Regions from separate parts of the Enterobacter sp. K510 genome, predicted to be linked through region 1. Evidence: predicted binding sites of a transcription regulator. Region 1 holds the regulator's gene; the other holds the start of a gene.

What was found. The regulator LexA, encoded in region 1, represses DNA repair genes until DNA is damaged. The targets are predictions, from matches to a motif close to TNCTGTATGTACATACAGNA.
Region 2: the regulator LexA is predicted to act here: its motif matches at 10,808-10,827, upstream of uvrB (excinuclease ABC subunit UvrB).

What each region holds. Positions count from the first base shown of each region.
Region 1 covers NZ_JBNRLQ010000009.1:34,109-46,392, forward strand. The annotation lists gene plsB (glycerol-3-phosphate 1-O-acyltransferase PlsB) at 1-1,260, opposite strand, end outside; gene ACQUTD_RS16040 (diacylglycerol kinase) at 1,390-1,758, shown strand; gene lexA (transcriptional repressor LexA) at 1,867-2,475, shown strand; gene dinF (MATE family efflux transporter DinF) at 2,546-3,865, shown strand; gene ACQUTD_RS16055 (CsbD family protein) at 4,023-4,232, shown strand; gene zur (zinc uptake transcriptional repressor Zur) at 4,323-4,838, opposite strand; gene ACQUTD_RS16065 (cupin domain-containing protein) at 4,956-5,444, shown strand; gene ACQUTD_RS16070 (conjugal transfer protein TraF) at 5,656-6,948, shown strand; gene dusA (tRNA dihydrouridine(20/20a) synthase DusA) at 7,056-8,054, shown strand; gene pspG (envelope stress response protein PspG) at 8,197-8,439, shown strand; gene ACQUTD_RS16085 (NADPH:quinone reductase) at 8,615-9,598, opposite strand; gene dnaB (replicative DNA helicase) at 9,662-11,068, shown strand; gene alr (alanine racemase) at 11,125-12,204, shown strand.
Region 2 covers NZ_JBNRLQ010000011.1:85,253-97,536, forward strand. The annotation lists gene modC (molybdenum ABC transporter ATP-binding protein ModC) at 1-1,018, shown strand, start outside; gene ACQUTD_RS18350 (pyridoxal phosphatase) at 1,019-1,837, opposite strand; gene pgl (6-phosphogluconolactonase) at 1,990-2,985, shown strand; gene ACQUTD_RS18360 (putative acyl-CoA thioester hydrolase) at 3,038-4,321, opposite strand; gene bioA (adenosylmethionine--8-amino-7-oxononanoate transaminase) at 4,460-5,749, opposite strand; gene bioB (biotin synthase BioB) at 5,834-6,868, shown strand; gene bioF (8-amino-7-oxononanoate synthase) at 6,865-8,022, shown strand; gene bioC (malonyl-ACP O-methyltransferase BioC) at 8,006-8,761, shown strand; gene bioD (dethiobiotin synthase) at 8,754-9,455, shown strand; gene ACQUTD_RS18390 (ABC transporter ATP-binding protein) at 9,418-10,140, opposite strand; gene uvrB (excinuclease ABC subunit UvrB) at 10,904-12,284, shown strand, end outside.

The DNA of each region.
Region 1 (12,284 bases):
CACTAACGTAATAGGACGGGTGCCGCCGCGTAACATCGCCTGAAGGGTCATCGACAGGGTGCCGGTCTTCGGATCGAGCAGACGCCCGGTACGGGAACGACCGCCTTCCACAAAGTACTCCACCGAATAACCCCGGCTGAACAGCTCGCCGAGATACTCACGGAACACCGTGGAATAGAGCTTGTTGCCCTTGAAGGTACGACGGATAAAGAACGCGCCCAGGCGGCGGAAAATCGGCCCGGCGGGCCAGAAGTTCAGGTTAATACCGGCGGCGATATGCGGCGGCACCAGCCCCTGGTGGTAAAGCACGTAGGAGAGCAGCAGATAATCCATGTGGCTGCGGTGGCAGGGCACATAGACGATCTCGTGACCGTCGTGGGCCAACTGACGCACGCGCTCGGCGTTGTGGACGTTGATCCCCTGATACAGCCGGTTCCAGGTAAAGCTCAGAATGCGGTCAGAGACGCGGATCATTTCATAGGAGAAGTTCGCCGCAATCTCTTCCATCAGGGCGACGGCATTTTGCTGTGCCTTTTCATGGGAGATCTTTTTGCTGCGCGCTTCGTCTTCCACCGCGCGGGCAATGGCTTTTGAGGCCAGCAATTTATTGAACAGATCCTGACGCGCAGGCAGGCGCGGGCCGACCGCGGCCAGACGCTGGCGGGCAAAATGCATCCGCGCGACACGCGCCAGTTTCTGGGCGATAATTTTGTCAGTGCCATGTTCGGTGGCCATGCGGCGCAGCGAAACCGGCGGCGAGAAGCGCACAAAGCTGTCGCGTCCCAGCCAGGAGATAGCAAAGAATTTCTGTACGCCGTTCAGCATACGCAGCGGCGGGTTGACCTCGCCTTTCTCTCGACCCGGCGAGCGGCCAAACATCACCGACACCGGTACCATTTGCACGTCCAGATCGGGGTGGCTGCGGTGCAGATCGAGGTAATCATGGAACAGCTTGATCGACTCTTCCTTCGGCGTGTACCAGGTGAACACGCGGGGCCCGCTGTGAATAAAGATATAGCGCGGCAGCAGCGTGCCGTCGATTTCGAGTGGCTCCAGCGGATCGGGCAGATCGTTTGCCAGACACTGCGCGCGCAGGGTCAGTAAATCTGCCTTCGAGTTGTACGGTAAGACGTACATAATAGGGCGTGAGGTATCAAGTCCCAGTTCCTGGGCAGGTTCTGCCGGAATGGGCTTGCTTTTTACCAACGCGCCTAATGGTAAATTAAGTAATTTGTAGTAAATTCGTGGCCAGCCGGACATATACGATGTGAAGCCTCTGGTTAATAATCCTGTTGCGCCGCAAGAATATCAGAAAGCGCGCGTAAATTCTGTTGTACCAAGGTCTGCTTGCATAGACATTGACGCTAATTACATAAAAAGGTTCTTTTGATGGCCAATAATACCACTGGGTTTACTCGCATCATAAAAGCAGCAGGGTACTCCTGGAAAGGCGTTCGCGCCGCCTGGATCAACGAAGCGGCGTTTCGTCAGGAAGCGGTAGCGGTGATCCTGGCGATTGCCATTGCCTGCTGGCTGGACGTGGACGCTATCACGCGCGTGCTGCTGATCGGCTCGGTAGCGCTGGTAATGATAGTGGAAATTCTGAACAGCGCGATTGAAGCGGTGGTGGACCGTATCGGCACGGATTTTCATGAACTTTCCGGGCGCGCAAAGGATATGGGCTCGGCGGCGGTGCTGATGTCCATCCTGCTGGCGCTCGCCACCTGGGGCATGCTGTTGTGGTCGCATTATCGATAATGCTCGCATAAATCGACAAACTCCGCTGTTTTGCTCAAAATTCGATTCCAAATTTTACTTTGCCTGTATATACTCACAGCATAACTGTATATGCAACCAGGGGGCGGTATGAAAGCTTTAACGGCCAGGCAGCAAGAGGTGTTTGATCTCATTCGGGATCACATCAGCCAGACAGGCATGCCGCCGACGCGTGCGGAGATCGCGCAGCGCTTGGGGTTCCGTTCCCCGAACGCGGCTGAGGAACACCTGAAAGCGCTGGCGCGCAAAGGCGTACTGGAGATCGTTTCCGGCGCGTCCCGCGGTATTCGTTTACTGCTTGAAGATGTTGACGGACTGCCGCTGGTCGGGCGTGTCGCGGCAGGTGAACCGCTGCTGGCGCAGCAACACATTGAAGGCCATTATCAGGTCGATCCCAATCTCTTTAAACCCAATGCAGACTTCCTGCTGCGCGTTAGCGGCATGTCGATGAAAGATATCGGCATTATGGACGGCGATCTGCTGGCGGTGCACAAAACCCAGGAAGCCCGCAACGGCCAGGTCGTGGTCGCGCGTATTGACGATGAAGTGACCGTTAAGCGGCTGAAGCGTCAGGGTAATACCGTGCAGCTGCTGCCGGAAAACAGCGAGTTTTCTCCTATCGTGGTTGACCTGCGCGAGCAGAGTTTCACCATCGAAGGGCTGGCCGTCGGCGTGATCCGCAACGGTGAGTGGCTCTAATCTCTTCTTTCCACGCGGCGGCAACATCATGATTGCCGCCGCGCGTCCGTTTCCCTTCTGGTAATTCAACGTGGCCTTTCTGACGACTTCCGACAAAGCGTTGTGGCGTCTTGCGCTGCCGATGATTTTTTCCAATATCACCGTGCCGCTGTTGGGGCTAGTGGATACCGCAGTCATTGGTCATCTCGACAGCCCGGTTTATCTGGGCGGCGTGGCGGTTGGCGCCATGGCCACCAGCTTCCTGTTTATGCTGCTGCTTTTTCTGCGCATGAGTACCACCGGCTTTACCGCCCAGGCCTTTGGCGCAAAAGATCCTCACGCCCTGGCGCGGGCGCTGGTGCAACCTTTACTGCTGGCGCTGATCGCCGGTTTCGCCATCATCCTCTTTCAGACCCCGCTGATTAATCTCACTCTGCACATTGTGGGCGGCAACGACGCGGTGCTGGAGCAGGCGCGGCGTTTTCTGGAGATCCGCTGGCTGAGCGCCCCGGCATCGCTGGCGAACCTGGTGCTGCTCGGCTGGCTGCTGGGTATTCAGTATGCCCGCGCGCCTGTGGTGCTGCTGGTGGTGGGCAATGTGCTGAACATCGCCCTCGATTTATGGCTGGTGATGGGGCTGCACATGAACGTGCAGGGGGCGGCGCTCGCCACCGTTATTGCGGAATACGCCACTTTTGTGGTCGGCCTGCTGATGGTGCAGCGCGGGTTGCGTCGCCGGGGGATCAGCCTGGCGATGCTGAAGACCGCCTGGCGCGGCAATATACGGCGGCTGCTGGCGCTTAACCGCGACATCATGCTGCGCTCGCTGCTGCTTCAGCTGTGCTTTGGTTCCATTACCGTGATGGGCGCGCGTCTGGGTGGCGACATCGTGGCGGTGAACGCCGTGCTGATGACGCTGCTGACTTTTACCGCCTACGCCCTGGATGGTTTTGCCTATGCGGTTGAGGCCCATTCCGGGCAGGCCTATGGCGCGCGCGATGGCAGCCAGTTGCTCAGCGTCTGGCAGGCGGCCTGTCGGCAGTCGGGGATAGTGGCGCTGGCGTTTGCGCTGGTGTACGCGCTGGCCGGTGAGCAGATTATTTCGCTGCTGACCTCCCTGCCGGATCTGCAACGGCTTGCCGGGCACTATCTTGGCTGGCAGGTGATTTTACCGATCGTGGGGGTATGGTGTTATCTGCTCGACGGCATGTTTATCGGCGCCACCCGCGGGACGGAGATGCGTAACAGTATGGCCATCGCCGCCGCCGGTTTTGCCCTGACGCTGCTTACCGTACCGCTGCTCGGTAATCATGGCCTGTGGCTGTCGTTAACCGTCTTCCTGGCGCTGCGTGGGATTACGCTGGCGTGGATCTGGCAGCGGCACTGGCGTCACGGCACCTGGTTCTCATAAGTTCACTGGCGCTTTATTGCGTTGATGGTTAAATATTCCGAATAATCTCCGCTTCGACATATCCTTAACTACAATAATTATCACGTTCAGCAGAAATCGAACGAACTGATGGATACTGAATATATTTTTATTCAAACCGAACGATGAGGATATCATTATGAATAAAGACGAAGTCGGCGGTAACTGGAAACAGTTCAAAGGTAAAGCGAAAGAACAGTGGGGTAAATTAACCGACGATGATATGACTGTCATCGAAGGTAAACGCGACCAGCTGGTTGGTAAAATTCAGGAGCGTTACGGCTACCAGAAAGACCAGGCTGAGAAAGAAGTTGGTGACTGGGAAACCCGTCACGATTACCGCTGGTAATCACGGACTTCTGCGGCAATTAGCGTTACAGCTACCCTGCCCGAAAGGTACAAGGATGTACCAACCTCTCACTACATTCCCACCTTATTTCTAACGCGGTTTTTTCTTCACCTGAATACTGTGATCGTGCTGACAGGCACCCTGATGACGACAGGCTTCCACTTCTGAACATGCCGCACATAAACCATGCGCTTCAATGACATTATGGCGTAGCGCAAAACCCATTCGCGCGGCCAGACCATGCATAATATCTTCCACACCTTCCGCCGCTTCTTCTTTGACAGCTCCGCAACGATCGCAGATAAACATTGCCGACGTATGGGAAGGATTATCGAAAAGATGACACAGCACATAGCTGTTGGTGGACTCAACTTTATGCACAAAGCCCTGCTCCAGCAGGAAGTCCAGCGCACGATACACCGTGGGTGGCTTTGCCTGTGGCTCAGATACCCGTAATAAATCCAGCAGATCGTAAGCGCTGATCGCTCCTTCCTGCAGGCTTAACAGCCGTAATACTTCCAGGCGCTGTGGAGTCAGGCGCACATTGCGTTGCACGCAGAGCTTTTCAGCCTGCGCTAACATCTCCTGCGAAGTGGTCTTATCCATGGGCATCCTCTGGTGGCCGGGTGCGGAAACATCCACTTTATCATGTTCTGCCTTAAACGCCGAGATCCGCACGCAGGTGTGCTATATCTGAAGCATTATTTATGAAGGAGAAAGGACATGAAAAAGCCCGACTGTATTCGGCACTGGCGGGATCTCGAAGGTCCCGACGAATCAGGCTACCCGGACAGCGATGAACGTTTTTCTGTTGGCGCGCCTCTTGCCCGAAAACTCGGGCTTACGCGGCTGGGTATCCATCACGAACGTCTACCTCCGGGCCGACGCACATCGTATCCGCACGCGGAAAGCGATGAGGAGGAGTTTATCTATGTGCTGGAAGGGAATCCGGAGGCGTGGATTAACGGCTATTTATGGAAACTGGAACCGGGCGACAGCGTTGGATTTCCTGCCGGAACCGGCGTTTGCCATACCTTTATCAATAACACCATGGAAGAAGTACGCCTGTTGGTCGTGGGGGAGGCGAATAAAAGAAATAACCGCATTTATTACCCGCTCAATCCCGACTATGCCGCCACGCGGGACGATCGCTGGATAGACCATCCTCCGCAGTTTTTCGGCCCCCATGATGGAAAACCTTCACGAAATTAATTTCGTCTTCTATAAATTAATAGGCCCGTCACCGGAACGGGAAAGCAGTGAATAAGACCATCAGCGTTAAAACATCCTTTAAATTGAATTAGCCGTATTTAACATCGTTGTTCACAGCAATAGTTCATCCCCGTTCGGGCGATAACTGTCGGGGTAAGATGTTCAATTATTCAAAGAAGAGCAAACTGTGAAAAAAACATTCAAATATTCAATGGTTACTCTCGCTGTCTCCTTTTTTGTGGCAAATCAGGCGTCAGCGGCCAATACCTGGGCAGAAGCGCGTGGCGACGCAATGGGTGGTACGGGTGTTGCTTCCGCGAGCTATGGCAGCGGCGCACTCATTAACCCGGCCTTGCTGGCCAAAGCAAAGCCGGATGACAGCGTGACTGTGATCCTGCCAGCCGTGGGCGCGCAAATCACCGACAAAGACAATCTTCAGGATGAGATTGACGAAATTAATGACAAAGTCGACCGCTACAGCGACGTTGTCGATAACCTTACCGCAGCGCAAATTATTGCTAACCCGCTGGGCACTATCGGGCAATTCCAGAGCGCCGCGAAAGATCTGGCGGATGAGCTGGAATTCCTTGATGGTAAAACCGCGCGCGCAAGTGCCGGCGCTGGCATTGCCGTCAGTATTCCTAACGACGTGCTGTCGGTGGCCTTCGTAACTAAAGCCCATGCGCATGCCCGCGTCAGTTCGAACATTGATCAGCAGGATATTACTTACCTGCGCAGCATCCAGAACAGCAGGCTGGTGGCCGTTGGTGAAGCGCTTAATGCCGCGCTGTCGCCAAACGGCTCTGATGAAATCACCGAAAATCTGAACTCCACCGCCTCCGGGCGCGCGGCTATCGTCTCGGATTACGGTATCGCCGTTGCCCGTCAGTTCCAGGTGGGTGAAGTTCCGGTTTCTATCGGCGTAACGCCGAAATTCCAGAAAACCTGGGTCTATAACTACACCACCTCCATTTACGATTACGACAGCGACGATTTCAAAAGCAGCCGTTATCGTACCGACGACAATGGTTTTAACGTCGATGCCGGTATTGCGGCAGATTTCGGCGAAAACTGGACCGTAGGCGTGAGCGGGCAGAACCTGATCTCCCGTGACATCGACACCAAAGATATCAACGTGCGTAACGGCCGTACCGGTGAGGTGAGAAACTACAAAGACACCTACCAGATCAGCCCGGTGGTGACAGCGGGTGTGGCATGGCATAACGATCTGGTGACGGTAACCGCCGATGGCGATCTGACGGAAACCAAAGGCTTCAAGAGCGAAGAAAACTCCCAGTACGTTGGCGTCGGCGCTGAAGTCCGTCCACTGGACTGGATGGCGGTGCGTGCCGGTTACCGTGCAGACGTGAAAGATAACGACAGCAACGTCTTTACCGGCGGTGTAGGCTTCACGGCCTTTGAACGCGCGCGTCTTGACCTGACGGGTATCGTGGGCGAAAACGAAACCTGGGGCGCAGGCGCACAGCTGAGCCTGACCTTCTGAGTTAAAGCGGACCGGGGGCGCAATGCCTCCGGTCTGCTAATGTGTACCCCGGAAATGAGTGTGTTATAGTAGCGCCCCTTTTTCATATTGATGCAAAAATGTACGCTATGGCACCCGTAACTCCGTCCACCCAATTCGCTTCCTCCCGCTTCTCCATCGCGCCGATGCTCGACTGGACGGACAGGCATTGCCGCTACTTTTTGCGTCTGCTGTCCCGCGATATGCTGCTCTACACCGAAATGGTCACCACCGGCGCCATTATTCACGGCAAGGGCGATTATCTGGTGTACAGCGAGGAAGAGCATCCGGTCGCCTTACAGCTTGGCGGCAGCGATCCGCAGCAGCTGGCGCAGTGCGCCAGACTGGCGGAAGAGCGGGGCTACGATGAAATCAACCTTAACGTTGGCTGTCCGTCCGACCGCGTACAAAATGGCATGTTCGGCGCCTGTCTGATGGGCAACGCCCAACTGGTGGCCGACTGCGTGAAAGCGATGCGTGACGTGGTGTCGATCCCGGTGACGGTGAAAACCCGTATCGGCATTGACGATCAGGACAGCTATGAATTCCTGTGTGATTTCATCAGCACCGTCTCCGGTAAGGGCGAATGCGACACCTTTATTATCCACGCCCGTAAAGCCTGGCTGTCAGGTTTGAGCCCGAAAGAGAACCGCGAGATCCCACCGCTGGATTACCCGCGCGTATACCAGCTCAAGCGTGATTTCCCGCAGCTGACGATGTCGATTAACGGCGGCATCAAATCACTGGCGGAAGCGAAAGCGCATCTGGAACATATGGACGGCGTGATGGTAGGCCGCGAGGCGTACCAGAATCCGGGGATCCTCACCGCCGTGGACCGCGAGATCTTTGGTCGTGACCGCGCGGATACCGATCCGGTTGCCGTGGTGCGCGCTATGTATCCGTACATTGAGCGTGAACTGAGCAAAGGGGCCTATCTGGGGCACATTACCCGTCATATGCTCGGGCTGTTCCAGGGCATTCCCGGCGCGCGTCAGTGGCGTCGCCATCTGAGTGAAAATGCGCATAAAGCAGGCGCAGATATTCGCGTAGTGGAACAGGCGCTGGCGCTGGTGGCGGATAAGCGTTAAAAACTTCGCCAAAAAATGGTCAGATTCACCACGCCTCGCGTTAATTCGCGGGGCGTTTTCGTTTCATATCAGCAGGTTAATTTTGGCATGAATCTTGTAATAGCTTAGCAAGAATGAAAGAAACGTCTTTCGGGAGAGAGCCATGCTGGAACTACTTTTTGTCATTGGATTTTTCGTCATGCTGATGGTGACCGGAATTTCCCTGCTCGGCATTATTGCCGCGCTGGTGGTCGCCACCGCGTTAATGTTTGTCGGCGGGCTGTTCGCGCTGATGTTTAAACTGCTGCCCTGGCTGCTGCTGGCAGTGGCGATTGTGTGGGTAATTCGGGCGATAAAAACGCCAAAAATCCCGCATTATCAGCGCAATAACCGCTGGCGTTACTAAGGTTATGCGTGGTTGATCACAACCTCGTACTTTTCAGAGGCGAGTTCGCTGAAACCGCATAGGATTTACTTATTGGATCTGGCACTATGGCGCGGTTAACGAATTCATCGTGCTGTCCCCTACAAACAGCCGAACTAAAAAAAGAATGGGCCTCCTCAGGGAGGCCCTAATTCTTTTAAGGGATCAGTAAACTTGACCCCTGAGTGGCGCGACTTTCCAGTACCTCATGCGCCCGTTGCGCATCCGCAAGCGCAAACTTCTGATCTTCCGCCACATCCACTTTGATCACGCCGCTGGCGATCAGCGAAAACAGTTCATTGCTGGCTTCTTCCAGCTCCTCGCGATTGGTGATGTAGCCTTGCAGGGAAGGGCGGGTGGCAAACAGCGAGCCTTTCTGGTTGAGAATACCCAGATTGACGCCGGTCACCGGCCCGGAAGCATTGCCGAAGCTCACCATCAGCCCGTGACGTTGCAGGCAGTCCAGCGAGGCTTCCCAGGTATCTTTCCCTACCGAGTCATACACCACGCGCACCTTCTTGCCGCCGGTGATCTCTTTTACCCGCTCAACAATGCTCTCTTCACGATAATTGATCACCTGCCAGGCACCGGCCTGTAACGCGCGCTGCGCTTTTTGCGCACTACCCACAGTGCCGATCAGCTTACCGCCCAGCGCCTTCGACCACTGGCAGGCAATCAGCCCCACGCCCCCGGCGGCGGCATGGAATAAAAAGGGTTCGTCGGGTTTAATTTCGTAGGTTTTACGCAGCAGATAAAACACCGTCAGGCCTTTCAGGAAGGAGGCGGCAGCCTGTTCGAAGGAGATGGCGTTAGGCAGGATCGCTGCTTTATCGGCAGGCACGTTATGCACTGAGCTGTAAGCCCCGAGCGCCGACTGGGCGTATACCACCCGGTCACCGGCTTTGATATGGGTTACGCCTTTACCCACTTTGCTGACCACGCCCGCGGCTTCCGTTCCCAGGCCGCTCGGCAGGGAAGGCGGTGGATAAAGCCCGCTGCGAATATAGGTATCAATATAATTGATACCAATGGCTTTGTTCTCAATCTGGACTTCATTTCCCGCCGGATCGGTGGGGGTGAACTCCACGGCTTTCAGTACCTCAGGGCCACCATGCTTGTGAAATTCAATTCTTGTTGCCATGCTTCCTCCTGAACTCTGTGGTAATCTTTCGACCCAATCATCATCTCGGTAACTCCATTCACTATGGCAGGAAATAAACCCTTCAACAAACAGCCTGAACCTCGCGACTTCAAGGTCGAAGGGATGAAAGTCCCCCCGCACTCAATTGAAGCGGAACAGTCGGTGTTGGGCGGTTTAATGCTGGATAACGAACGCTGGGACGATGTGGCCGAGCGTGTGGTGGCGGAAGATTTCTATACCCGCCCGCACCGCCACATCTTCACTGAGATGCACCGCCTGCAGGAGATGAGTAAACCCATCGACCTGATCACGCTCGCGGAATCGCTGGAGCAACAGGGGCAACTCGACAGCGTGGGCGGCTTTGCATATCTGGCAGAGCTGTCAAAAAATACGCCAAGCGCGGCGAACATCAGCGCCTACGCTGACATCGTGCGTGAACGCGCGGTGGTGCGCGAAATGATTTCGGTGGCGAATGAGATCGCCACCGCCGGTTTCGATCCGCAGGGCCGCAGCAGCGAAGACCTGCTCGATCTCGCCGAATCCCGCGTTTTCCAGATCGCTGAAAATCGTGCCAATAAAGACGAAGGCCCGAAGAGTATCGATCAGATCCTTGAGTCCACCGTGGCGCGTATTGAGCAGCTTTTCCAGCAGCCTCATGACGGCGTGACGGGTGTGGATACCGGCTATCAGGATCTGAATAAAAAGACCGCTGGCTTACAGCGTTCGGATTTGATTATCGTCGCGGCACGTCCGTCGATGGGTAAGACCACATTTGCGATGAACCTCTGCGAAAACGCGGCCATGTTGCAGGATAAACCGGTCTTAATCTTCAGTCTGGAGATGCCCGCCGAACAGATTATGATGCGTATGCTGGCGTCCCTGTCCCGCGTCGACCAGACCCGTATTCGTACCGGCCAGCTTGATGATGAAGACTGGGCGCGTATCTCCGGCACCATGGGCATTCTGCTGGAAAAGCGCAACATGTATATCGACGACTCCTCTGGCCTGACGCCGACAGAAGTCCGCTCCCGCGCGCGCCGTATTTTCCGCGAGCACGGCGGGCTGAGTCTGATCATGATCGACTACCTGCAATTGATGCGCGTTCCTTCTCTTTCTGATAACCGTACGCTGGAGATCGCCGAGATCTCCCGCTCGCTGAAAGCGCTGGCGAAAGAATTACAGGTGCCGGTGGTGGCGCTCTCGCAGCTCAACCGCTCGCTGGAACAGCGCGCCGATAAACGTCCGGTAAACTCCGACCTGCGTGAATCCGGCTCCATCGAGCAGGATGCCGACCTGATCATGTTTATCTACCGTGACGAGGTTTATCACGAAAACAGCGATCTGAAAGGCATCGCGGAAATCATCCTCGGTAAACAGCGTAACGGCCCAATCGGGACGGTACGTCTGACCTTTAACGGTCAGTGGTCGCGCTTTGATAACTATGCGGGTCCACAATACGACGACGAATAAGGGATCTGGTCGGTTTTAAAACGTCAGATCCGGTACTCATTAATGAAGGAATAACAATGCAAGCGGCAACTGTAGTCATTAACCGCCGCGCTCTGCGTCACAACCTGCAACGCCTGCGCGAACTGGCTCCTGCCAGTCGCCTGGTGGCAGTCGTGAAAGCGAACGCTTACGGACACGGTCTTCTTGAGACCGCGCGAACGCTCCCCGATGCCGACGCCTTTGGCGTCGCCCGTCTCGAAGAAGCCCTGCGCCTGCGCGCGGGCGGCATCACCCAACCGATTTTACTGCTGGAAGGCTTCTTCGCCGCCGACGACCTGCCGACCATTGCCGCAGAACATTTGCATACCGCCGTCCACAACAACGAGCAGCTGACGGCGCTGGAAAACGCCGAACTTAGCGAGCCGGTCACCGTCTGGATGAAGCTCGACACCGGCATGCACCGCCTCGGCGTGCGCCCTGAGGACGCCAGCGCCTTTTATCAGCGCCTCTGCGCCTGTAAAAACGTGCGTCAGCCGGTAAATATCGTCAGCCATTTTGCCCGCGCCGATGAACCGGAATGCGGCGCCACCGAGCAGCAACTCGATATTTTCAATACCTTTTGCGACGGCAAACCCGGCCAGCGTTCCATCGCGGCCTCCGGCGGCATCCTGCTGTGGCCGCAGGCGCATTTTGACTGGGTACGCCCCGGCATCATTCTTTATGGCGTCTCGCCGCTGGATCATAAACCCTGGGGCCCGGACTTCGGCTTTCTGCCGGTCATGTCCCTGACCTCAAACCTGATCGCCGTGCGTGAACACAAAGCGGGCGAGCCGGTCGGCTATGGCGGCACCTGGATCAGCGAGCGCGACACCCGCCTGGGCGTGGTGGCGATGGGCTACGGCGATGGCTACCCGCGGGCAGCCCCGTCCGGTACGCCGGTGCTGGTGAATGGCCGGGAAGTGCCGATAGTTGGCCGGGTGGCAATGGACATGATTTGTGTCGATCTCGGGCCGCAGGCGCAGGAAAAAGCGGGCGATCGCGTGACACTGTGGGGCGATGGTCTGCCGGTCGAGCGTATCGCCGAATTCACAAAAGTGAGCGCTTACGAACTTATCACGCGACTGACCTCGCGGGTGGCGATGAAATACCTCGACTGATCGTATTTTGCAGGTCCCCTGCGTGGGGCCTGCTGATAACCTTCCATTCACATCCCTCTCGATCTTCCCGCGCTTCCGGT
Region 2 (12,284 bases), on a different contig from region 1:
TTTAGAGATTAACGAAACCCTGCCTGCCCGCGGTATTACCGCCATTTTTGGCGTTTCCGGGGCCGGTAAAACCTCGCTGATTAACGCCATCAGCGGCCTGACGCGTCCGCAGCAGGGGCGCATTGTGCTGAATAATCGCGTGCTCAACGACGCCGAAAAGGGCATTTTCCTCGCCCCGGAAAAACGCCGCGTGGGTTATGTTTTTCAGGATGCGCGTCTGTTTCCGCACTATAAGGTGCGCGGTAATCTGCGCTACGGCATGGCGAAAAGCATGGCCGGACAGTTCGACAAGCTGGTGGAACTGCTCGGCATTGCGCCGCTGCTCGATCGGCTGCCGGGCACGCTCTCCGGCGGTGAAAAACAGCGGGTGGCGATTGGCCGCGCGCTACTCACCGAGCCGGAGCTGCTTCTACTCGACGAGCCGCTGGCCTCGCTGGATATGCCGCGCAAGCGTGAGCTGCTGCCCTACCTGCAACGGCTGGCACGGGAAATTCACATTCCGATGCTCTACGTCAGCCACTCGCTGGATGAGATCCTGCATCTGGCGGATAAAGTGATGGTGCTGGAGGGCGGGGCGGTGAAAGCCTTCGGCTCGCTGGAAGCGGTCTGGGGCAGTCGGGTGATGAATCCCTGGCTGCCGCCGGATCAGCAAAGCAGCGTGCTGAAGGTCAGCGTGCTGGAACATCATCCGCATTATGCGATGACCGCGCTGGCGCTGGGCGATCAGCATTTATGGGTCAACAGGCTGGATCGCCCGTTGCAGTCCACGCTGCGCATACGTATTCAGGCGACGGATGTTTCGCTGGTGCTGCAGCCGCCGCTAAACAGCAGCATTCGTAATATCCTGCGCGCGAAGGTGTTGCAGTGTCTGGACGATCAGGGGCAGGTTGAAGTGCAACTGGAGGTGGGCAGCCGGACGATCTGGGCGCGCATCAGCCCGTGGGCCAGGGATGAACTGGCGATCAAACCCGGCCTCTGGCTGTACGCGCAAATCAAAAGCGTGTCGATAACCGCCTGATCACAACAGATGTTTGTAGAGGTATTCGGCGATAGTCTCAGTGCTGTTATCGCCGATCACCACGTCCGCCCGCGCTTTAACCTCATCATCGGCATTGCCCATAGCGACGCCGGTGCCCGCCGCTTCCAGCATACTGATGTCATTATAGTTATCGCCAAAGGCGATCACGTCCTGCATGGACAGACCCTGCGCCGCCACCCACTGGGCAAGGCGTTTGCCTTTACTGTTGCCGCGCCGGGCGATATCCACCTGATCGTGCCATGAACGCTCGCACTCCAGCCCCAGCGTCTGCTCCACATGCAGCGCGAAGGCATTTAACTTATCGCTGTTTTCATCGGTCAGGGCGAATTTCCAGATGGCTTCCACCTCCTGCGCCGTCTGTTTCAGGGAGGCCACCTGCGTGAAGGTCGGGCGCTGGGCTTCCGGTAGGTTCAGCGCCCAGTTGCGGGTGCGGATCACATGGCCGGTGGGCTTTTCATACACCATCGCATCGTCAACATACATCAGGGCGTGCACCTCATGCTCATTCAGCATATCTATCAGTTGCAGCGCCTGATCGACCGGCAGCGGATCGGACTCCAGCACCTTTTTTGCATGATAATCATACAAGTAAGTGCCATTACAGCAAATTGCAGGTGTATCCAGCGCCAGTGCCTGATAAAAAGGATGGATGGCAACATGATGGCGACCGGTCACGATAATTAACTGATACCCGGCGGCTTTCGCACGGTTCATCGCCTCAAGCGTGGCGGGAAGCAGGGTTTTGCCGGGGGATAGTAAGGTGCCGTCTAAATCAAGAGCGATAACGCGCGAGGTCATGTCGTATTCCATATGAATGATGAGAAATCAGCTGCCGGAATGGTACACCCGATACGCGGGTGGACAAAATGCACGCGCAGAAATCCAGCATTCCCTGTTAAAAAAGACTATCCTGGTAATCTACTTCACTGCTTTGTGATCAAGGAGAATTCATGAAACAAACCGTTTATACCGCCAGCCCGGAAAGCCAGCAGATCCACGTCTGGCGTCTTAATCCGGAAGGCGCGCTGACGCTGGTCCAGGTTGTTGATGTGCCGGGGCAGGTACAACCGATGGTCGTAAGCCCGGATAAACGCTTTTTGTACGTCGGTGTGCGCCCGGAATTTCGCGTGCTGGCGTACCGCATCTCAGCGGAAGACGGCGCGCTGACCTACACCGCCGAAGCGCCGCTGCCGGGCAGCCCAACGCATATCTCCACCGATCACAGCGGTCGCTTCCTGTTCAGCGGCTCCTATAACGCGGGCTGCGTCAGCGTGACGCGTCTGGATGACGGTATTCCGGGTGAAACCGTGACGGTCGCTGAAGGGCTGGAAGGCTGCCACTCCGCGAATATCTCCCCGGACAACCGCACGCTGTGGGTCCCGGCGCTGAAACAGGATCGTATTTGTCTGTTCTCGCTGGGCGAAGATGGTTCGCTGACGGCACAGGAGCCGGGAGAAGTGAAAACTGTGGAAGGGGCCGGTCCGCGCCATATGGCGTTTCACCCGAACCAGCAGTTCGCTTACTGCGTGAACGAGCTGAACAGCAGCGTCGATGTCTGGCAGCTTAGTAACCCGCACGGCGAGATCGAATGCGTACAGACGCTGGATATGATGCCGGCCGATTTCGCCGATACCCGCTGGGCGGCGGATATTCATATCACCCCGGACGGACGTCATCTGTATGCCTGTGATCGTACCGCGAGCATTATCACCGTGTTCAGCATCTCGGAAGACGGCAGCGTGCTGGCGATCGAAGGCTATCAGCCGACGGAGACCCAGCCGCGCGGCTTTAACATCGATCACAGCGGTAAATTCCTGATTGCTGCTGGGCAGAAGTCACACCATATCGCGCTGTATGAAATCAGTGGCGCGCAGGGCTTACTGGAAGAGAAGGGCCGTTATGCGGTCGGCCAGGGCCCGATGTGGGTGGTGGTTAACGCGTACTAAACCGGACGAAAAAAAAGCCCGCCATCTGGCGGGCTTTTTTATTACTCATAGGTTACTGCTTCGGCTCTGCCACAACCTGACTGCCCACGCCGCGGTTGTTGAACTCCCACATGCGGTTGAACTGCGCATCGTTCAGATCGCGCGTCACGTTGCCTTTGTCATCCACGCTGCCGGTGTTACCCGCAAAGGCGCGCTGCGTACCTGCGGCCGCGGCCCAGGGTTTCGCCACGTTAAAGCCTTCGTTGATCACGCTGTCGCGGATCACTACCTGACCGTTGGTCGCGGAGTCAATATCCAGCGAGCGGCCCAGCTGCGCCACGCCTTCACCGGCGGCGCTGAAGCGGCTGTTCACTGCCAGGAAACCGTAGAAGATGTTCGCCTGAGTAGCCGGCGCGAAGACATAGCCTTCCTGCTGGGTGCGGGAATTCACTACGCGGAAATCGGTGTTATCAAAGACCACCGCGCCGCGACCGGCAACCAGATCCACATCGCCCTCAACGTAGCTGTCTTTCACCAGCGTACGGGTCTGACGATCGGTACGCAGGGTATTATCCACGCTGCTGTTGGTGACGAAGAAGGTGTTCTGGCGACCCAGAATGTTCACCTTGTTGATCTGCACTTTATCGCCATCGCTGCGCAGAGCCACCGCCTGGTGGTTACCCGCGTCGACGCTGTCGCCCAGGCTGTTCTGGATGGTCAGGTTTTGCAGTTGCAGGCCATTGTTCTGTGACCAGACGACCGCCGAGCACATCACGCCCACGGTGGCGTTACGCTTGCTCTGACAGGCGTCAAACATGTACCAGGCAGGTTTACCCGGCATATATTTCCCGGCCGGATTCACCAGACGACGCCAGGTGTTGGTGTCCATTTCGGAATCCACTGCAAGGCCGATTTTCACGTCCAGCGGCTTTTCGCCAGTGCCGTACAGCGTCAGGCTGCCCGGGGCGGCCGGAATATACACGGTGCCTTCGTATTCGCCCGGCAGAATCGCAATGTACTGGCGCTCGCTGGTGTGTTTATTGATAGCCGCATCCACGGCGGCCTGGATGGTGGTGTGCGTTACACCGGCAGTGCCAGCCGGGCCGACGACAAAGTTCGCCTGTTCCGGCAGACGAATGCCGGACGGACTCCATGGCGCGGCGTTCGGATCCATAGACGCGAAATAGCGCGCCGGGACAAAATTCTGTGCTTCATTCGCAGACAATACCGGACGGGAGGCAGTCCCCGGCGCGGCTTGCGTGGAAGGTTGTTGGTCCGGTGGCGTTGAGCTGCATGCAGTCAGTGTCACGCCAAAAGCCAGTGCCAGCGTCAGACGGGAAACCGAAAATGTGTTCAAGGGATGCTCCAGGCTATCAGGTTAAAATGAATTCCTTAGAAGCCTGCTTTTTTATACTAAGTTGAGCGAAACGGGAAGCCGATTGTTTAAATCGGCTGCAATATCCCGAAATATTTACCCAATTTTGCACGCCGCCCGTTATGGCAGGAAATGTTCCGGCTCCCGAACCGCATCGCACACCGCCCGCGTCAGCTGCGTCAGCTGTTGCGGGGTGATGATATAAGGCGGCATCAAATAGATCAGCCGACCGAATGGCCGCACCCATACGCCGCGTGACACAAAGAAGCGCTGCAAGGCCGCCATATTGACCGGCTGGCGGGTTTCGACAACGCCGATCGCGCCCAGTACCCGCACGTCCGCCACCGCATCCGCCTCACGGATCTCTGCCAGTTCACGGATTAACTGGGTTTCGATAGCCGCCACCTGTTCGCGCCAGTCGCCGCTCTCCAGCAGTTGCAGGCTGGCATTCGCCACCGCGCAGGCCAGCGGATTACCCATAAAGGTAGGGCCGTGCATAAAACAACCCGCCTCGCCGTTGCTGATGGTTTCTGCCACTGCGCGGGTGGTCAGGGTGGCGGAGAGCGTCATGGTGCCGCCGGTCAGCGCCTTGCCGAGGCAGAGAATATCCGGCGCAATACCAGCGTGTTCGCAGGCGAACAGTTTGCCGGTGCGCCCGAAGCCGGTGGCGATCTCATCGGCGATCAGCAGAATGCCTTCGCGATCGCACATCTTACGGATACGTTTTAACCACTCCGGGTGATACATTCGCATCCCGCCCGCGCCCTGCACGATGGGTTCAAGGATCACCGCGGCGATCTCGTGACGGTGCGCCGCCATCAGCCGGGCAAACGGCACCATGTCCAGTTCATCCCATTCGCCGTCAAAACGGCTCTGCGGCGCAGGGGCAAAGAGGTTATCCGGCAAATATCCCTGCCACAGGCTGTGCATGGAGTTATCCGGATCGCATACCGACATCGCGCCAAAGGTATCGCCGTGATAGCCATTGCGGAAGGTGAGGAAACGCTGGCGCGGCTCGCCTTTCGCCTGCCAGTACTGCAACGCCATCTTCATCGACACTTCAACCGCCACCGAGCCGGAATCCGCCAGAAACACGCACTCCAGCGGCTCCGGCGTCATCGCCACCAGCCTGCGGCATAAATCCACCGCGGGCTGATGGGTAATGCCGCCGAACATCACATGGGACATCTCATCAATCTGCGCTTTCATCGCCGCATTGAGCTGCGGATGGTTATAGCCGTGGATCGCCGCCCACCAGGACGACATGCCGTCCACCAGTCGTTCGCCTGTCGCCAGATGCAGCTCACAGCCTTGGGCAGACTGCACCGGGTAGACCGGCAGCGGGGTGGTCATGGAAGTGTAAGGATGCCAGATATGGCGCTTATCAAAGGCGAGATCGTTCGGTGTCATAATCGACTTGTAAACCAAATTAAAAACATTTAGGTTTACGAGTCTACACCAAATCAAAACGTAACACACCTTTGGAGACGCCCCATGGCTCACCGCTGGACTTTGTCGCAAGTCACCGAACTCTTTAATAAACCGCTGCTCGATCTGCTGTTCGAGGCGCAAACCGTACACCGTCAGCATTTCGACCCGCGTCAGGTGCAGGTCAGTACGCTGCTGTCGATCAAAACCGGCGCCTGTCCGGAAGACTGCAAATACTGCCCGCAAAGCTCGCGCTATAAAACCGGGCTGGCCACCGAGCGCCTGATGGAGGTGGAGCAGGTGCTGGATTCGGCCCGTAAAGCCAAAGCGGCCGGTTCGACACGCTTCTGCATGGGCGCGGCGTGGAAAAACCCGCACGAGCGCGATATGCCCTATCTGGAGCAGATGGTGCAGGGCGTGAAGGCGATGGGGCTGGAAGCCTGCATGACGCTCGGCACCCTCGAAGACAGCCAGGCGCAGCGCCTTGCCGCCGCCGGGCTGGATTACTACAACCACAACCTCGACACCTCGCCGGAATTTTACGGCAACATCATCACCACCCGCACCTATCAGGAGCGTCTCGACACCCTGGATAAAGTGCGCGATGCGGGGATCAAAGTCTGCTCCGGCGGTATCGTGGGCTTAGGTGAAACCGTCACCGATCGCGCCGGTCTGCTGCTGCAACTGGCGAACCTGCCGACGCCACCGGAAAGCGTGCCGATCAACATGCTGGTGAAGGTGAAAGGCACGCCGCTGGCGGATAACGACGACGTGGACGCTTTCGATTTTATCCGCACCACCGCCGTGGCGCGCATCATGATGCCCACCTCCTTTGTGCGCCTTTCCGCCGGGCGCGAGCAGATGAATGAGCAAACCCAGGCGATGTGCTTTATGGCCGGCGCGAACTCCATTTTCTACGGCTGCAAACTGCTGACCACGCCGAACCCGGAAGAGGACAAAGACGTGCAGCTGTTCCGCAAGCTGGGCCTCAATCCGCAGCAAACCGACGTCATCAATGGCGATAACGAGCAGCAGTATCAGCTTGAACAGCAACTGCGTAACGCCGACACCGACCAGTATTACAACGCGGCGGCGGTATGAGCTGGCAGACGCGCATCGATACGGCGCTCGACAAACGTCGCGCGGCGCAGGCGCTGCGCACCCGGCGCGTGATGGAGCAGGGGGCCGGGCGCTGGCTGACGCACGACGGCGAGCGCTTTTGTAACTTTTCCTCCAATGACTATCTGGGCCTCAGCCAGCATCCGCAGGTGATCCGCGCCTGGCAGCAGGGCGCGGAACGCTATGGCGTAGGCAGCGGCGGCTCCGGGCATGTCAGCGGCTACACCGTGGCGCATCAGGCGCTGGAAGCGGAACTGGCGGACTGGCTGGGCTACCCGCGCGCGCTGCTGTTTATCTCCGGTTTCGCCGCCAACCAGGCGGTGATCGCCGCGCTGGCGGGTGAGGATGACCGGCTGGTCGCCGACAAGCTCAGCCACGCCTCGCTGCTGGAAGCAGCGGCCTTAAGCCCGGCGCAGCTACGGCGCTATGCGCACAATGACGTGCAAAGCCTGACGGGGCTGCTGGATAAGCCCTGCGCCGGACAACAGCTGGTGATCACCGAAGGGGTGTTCAGCATGGACGGCGACAGCGCGCCGCTGGCGGAGATTGCCGCCGCCGCGCAAAGTGCGTCCGCCTGGCTGCTGGTGGATGACGCCCACGGCACCGGCGTCACCGGGCCGGAAGGACGCGGCAGCTGTCACGCCGCAGGGATCCGCCCGGAACTGCTGATCGTCACTTTCGGCAAAGGTTTTGGCGTCAGCGGCGCGGCCGTATTGTGCAGCGAGGCGCTGGCCGATTACCTGGTGCAGTTTGCCCGCCATCTGATTTACAGCACCGCCATGCCGCCCGCCCAGGCGATGGCCATCAGCGCCTCGCTGGCGGTGATCCGCCAGGCCGACGGCGCTGCCCGGCGGGAAAAACTCGGCGCGCTGATTGACCGTTTTCGCGCAGGCGCGCAGGCGCTGGATGTCAGCATGACCGCGTCACAGAGCGCCATTCAGCCGCTGATCGTCGGCGATAACGCCCGGGCGCTGGATCTGGCCGCGCGGCTGCGGCAGGCAGGCTGCTGGGTGACGGCGATCCGCCCGCCCACCGTGCCGCCGGGCACCGCGCGTTTGCGGCTGACCCTGACGGCAGATCATGAACCGCAGGACATTGATCGTTTGCTGGAGGCGCTGCATGACGCCGGTGAATAAACCTGCGGTCGCCGCCGCCTTTGGCCGCGCCGCTCAGGGCTACACCCGCCACGACCAGTTACAGCGGCAAAGCGCGGAGCTGCTGCTGGCGATGACCGGTGAACGATCCGTTGAACGGGTGCTCGACGCCGGTTGCGGACCGGGAACCCTCAGCCGTTACTGGCGTGAGCAGGGCGCGCAGGTGACTGCGCTTGATCTCTCCGCGCCCATGCTTGACGAAGCCCGCCGCCGGCAGGCCGCGCATCACTACGTGCTGGCAGATATTGAGGCTATGCCCTTTGACCACGCGCAGTTTGACCTGGCGTGGAGCAATCTGGCGGTGCAGTGGTGTGACGATCTGCATCAGGCATTAAGCGAACTTTATCGCGTAGTGCGTCCCGGTGGCGCGGTGGCCTTTACCACGCTGGCGGCAGGCTCCCTGCCGGAGCTGAATCAGGCCTGGCAGGCGGTGGATCATCACCCGCACGCCAATCGTTTTTTACCGCCGCAGCAGCTGACCGACACGGTGAGTCGCTGGCACGGCCGCAGCGGGATCGCGCATATCACGCTGGATTTTGACGATGCGCTCAGCGCCATGCGTTCGCTGAAGGGCATCGGCGCCACGCATCTGCATGAAGGGCGTCAGGCCCAGGCGCTGACCCGCGGACAACTGCAACGCCTGCAGCTGGCGTGGCCGCAACGCGCGGGACGCTATCCGCTGACTTATTCACTTTTCTGGGGAGTAATTGAACGTGACTGAACGCTATTTTGTCACCGGTACGGACACCGAAGTGGGGAAAACCGTCGCCAGCTGCGCGCTGTTGCAGGCGGCAACCGCGCGGGGAAAACGCACTGCGGGTTATAAACCTGTGGCCTCCGGCAGCGAGATGACCCCGGACGGGCTGCGCAACAGCGACGCGCTGGCCCTGCAACGCCACGCCAGCCTGACGCTGGACTATGAGGCGGTGAATCCCTATATCTTTGCCGAGCCGACCTCGCCGCATATCGTCAGCGCCGATCAGGGGATCCCCATTGATTTTGGCGTGATGTCAGCAGGCTTACGCGCGCTTGAAACACAGGCGGACTGGGTGCTGGTGGAAGGCGCTGGCGGCTGGTTCACGCCGCTGACAGAACGCCAGAGTTATGCGGACTGGGTGAGACAGGAAGCGCTGCCGGTAATACTTGTGGTTGGCGTAAAGCTCGGCTGTATTAACCACGCGATGCTTACCGCGCTGGCGGTGCGTCAGGCGGGGTTACGGCTGGCAGGCTGGATCGCCAACGACGTGCAGCCGCCGGGCAAACGTCATGCGGAGTATCTGGAAACGCTGCGACGCGTGCTGCCCGCCCCTTTTCTGGGGGAGATCCCCTGGCTGGCAGACGCGCCGCTGGAACGGCAAAACGGTCATTATCTTGATCTCAGCGGTCTTGATCCTGCGTCATCCAGTGGGAAATAAGCTGGTCATCTAACTGATGCACATGCCCCTGCGCCACGTTGCGCCCGCGATGCAGCAGGCAGAAGCGGTCGGCAACGCGGCGGATAAACGACAAATGCTGCTCCGCCAGCAGGATGGTCATGCCGAGATCCTGATTCAGCCTGACCAGTAAATTACCGAGCTTATGGATAAAGGCCTGGCCCGCGCCCCGCGTCGGTTCATCAAGGATCAGCAGGCGCGGCTGGGTGACGAGCGCGCGGGCCAGTGCCAGCTGATACTGGTCGTCTTCGGACAAGCCCGCGCCCTTTACCTGGCGCAGCGCGTACAGTTCCGGAAAGAGATCGTAGATCGCCGGTGTCACCGCACAGCCCGGCTCGCCTGCCGCCAGCATCGCAATATGCAGATTTTCCTCGACCGTCAGCTGGGAAAAGATCCGCCGATCCTGCGGCACATAACCAATCCCCATCGCCGTGCGGTGCGCCGCCGTCACCTGTAACAGATCCAGCGGCGGGGCGCTGGCTTCCTGCCAGATAATGCTGCCGCTCTCTATGGGCAAATTGCCGGTGATACAGTTCACCAGCGTGGTTTTACCCATCCCCTGTAAGCCCATCACCGTGGTACAGGTGCCGGGCACTAAATCTAAATCCACGTTCCACAGCGTATGCTGATCGCCGTAATACTGATTTACTGCGCGTAGACGTAACATCGGGCTTCTCCTGTTGCTGGGGGCTGCTGGCACTTACTCTGTAAACGAGATGTTGCAAAACACTTGCCACCTCCAACAAAAGTCGTATTTTTCGGAGCAGGATGAACAAAAAGACGGGAATTTACCGCACGCTGAGATTACCGCAGAAAATCCTGCACGCTGTGAGTGCGTGGCAGGCGAAAAAGGTGCATCAGCGGAGCGGTTTGGTCACCGAATCGCCAGGCTTTTACCCGACGGCACACTTTGTTCCACGCAAAATTTAGTGATAAAAATTTTTTGTTATTGCCGTCTGGCCTGAAATCGGGAATTTGCTGAGCGGCAGGGGATATGGCCTGGCGGGAGTTATCCACTATTCCTGTGGATAACCATGTGCATTAGAGTTAGAAAACACGTGAGAAGCGAGAGTTCATGCGGCCTGGACATGAATTGATGCGAAACGCGGCTTTTCAGTATATTTATTTAATATCAATAACTTGTATAAAAGCAATGCCTGTAAAAAAAGTGTCACTGACTGCCACAAAACTTTCATGACATCACTTGACAAATGTTAAATAGGAAAACTTTTTGGGGATAACCTTTTTAGCGCAGCGTTTTATGCCGCAGGCAGGATAAAGTCCCGCCCGTTGTGCGCGCAGGTTTACGCTTCCACTTTCATAAACTAGCCCGATACTGGTTTTTCATCCAGTATTTTTTATTGGCAAAAATCGCCGTCGCGAGTAAAATTAATCACCTGCCCGCTCATTCCTCCACCAGGTAGCCGTTCATGAGTAAACCGTTCAAACTGAATTCTGCGTTTAAACCTTCTGGCGATCAGCCAGAGGCCATCCGTCGCCTGAAAGAAGGGCTGGAAGACGGACTGGCGCACCAAACCTTGCTGGGGGTAACCGGTTCAGGGAAAACGTTCACCATCGCTAATGTGATCGCCGACCTTCAGCGTCCGACCATGGTGCTGGCGCCTAACAAAACCCTGGCCGCGCAGCTCTATGGCGAAATGAAAGAGTTCTTCCCGGATAACGCCGTGGAGTATTTCGTCTCCTACTACGATTACTACCAGCCGGAAGCCTATGTGCCGAGCTCTGACACCTTTATCGAAAAGGATTCGTCGGTGAACGAGCACATCGAACAGATGCGTCTGTCGGCGACCAAAGCGCTGCTGGAGCGTCGTGACGTGGTGGTGGTGGCTTCCGTATCGGCCATTTACGGTCTGGGCGATCCTGACCTGTATCTGAAAATGATGCTGCATCTGACCACCGGTATGATCATCGATCAGCGCGCCATCGTGCGCCGCCTGGCGGAGCTGCAGTACACCCGTAACGATCAGGCGTTCCAGCGCGGCACCTTCCGCGTGCGCGGCGAAGTGATCGATATTTTCCCGGCGGAATCCGACGATATGGCGCTGCGCGTCGAACTGTTCGACGAAGAGGTGGAGCGCCTGTCGCTGTTTGATCCGCTTACCGGGCATGTGGAATCGTCTATCCAGCGCTTTACCGTGTATCCGAAAACGCACTATGTAACGCCGCGCGAACGTATCGTGCAGGCGATGGAAGAGATCAAAGTCGATCTCGCCGACCGCCGTCAGACCCTGCTTGCTAATAATAAACTGCTGGAAGAGCAGCGCCTGACGCAGCGCACCCAGTTTGACCTCGAAATGATGAACGAGCTGGGCTATTGCTCCGGGGTGGAAAACTACTCCCGCTACCTTTCCGGTCGCGGGCCGGGGGAAGCGCCGCCAACGCTGTTTGACTATCTGCCTGCGGATGGCCTGCTGGTGGTGGACGAATCCCACGTCACCATCCCGCAGATCGGCGGCATGTACCGTGGCGACCGCGCGCGAAAAGAGACGCTGGTGGAATATGGCTTCCGTCTGCCGTCGGCGCTGGATAACCGCCCGATGAAATTTGAAGAGTTCGAAGCCCTGGCGCCGCAGACCATCTACGTGTCGGCGACGCCGGGTCCTTACGAGCTGGAAAAATCAGGGGAAGATATTGTCGACCAGGTGGTGCGTCCGACCGGCCTGCTGGATCCGATTATCGAAGTGCGCCCGGTGGCGACCCAGGTGGACGATCTGCTTTCCGAGATCCGCAAGCGCGTCGCCATCAACGAACGTGTGCTGGTCACCACGCTCACCAAACGTATGGCCGAGG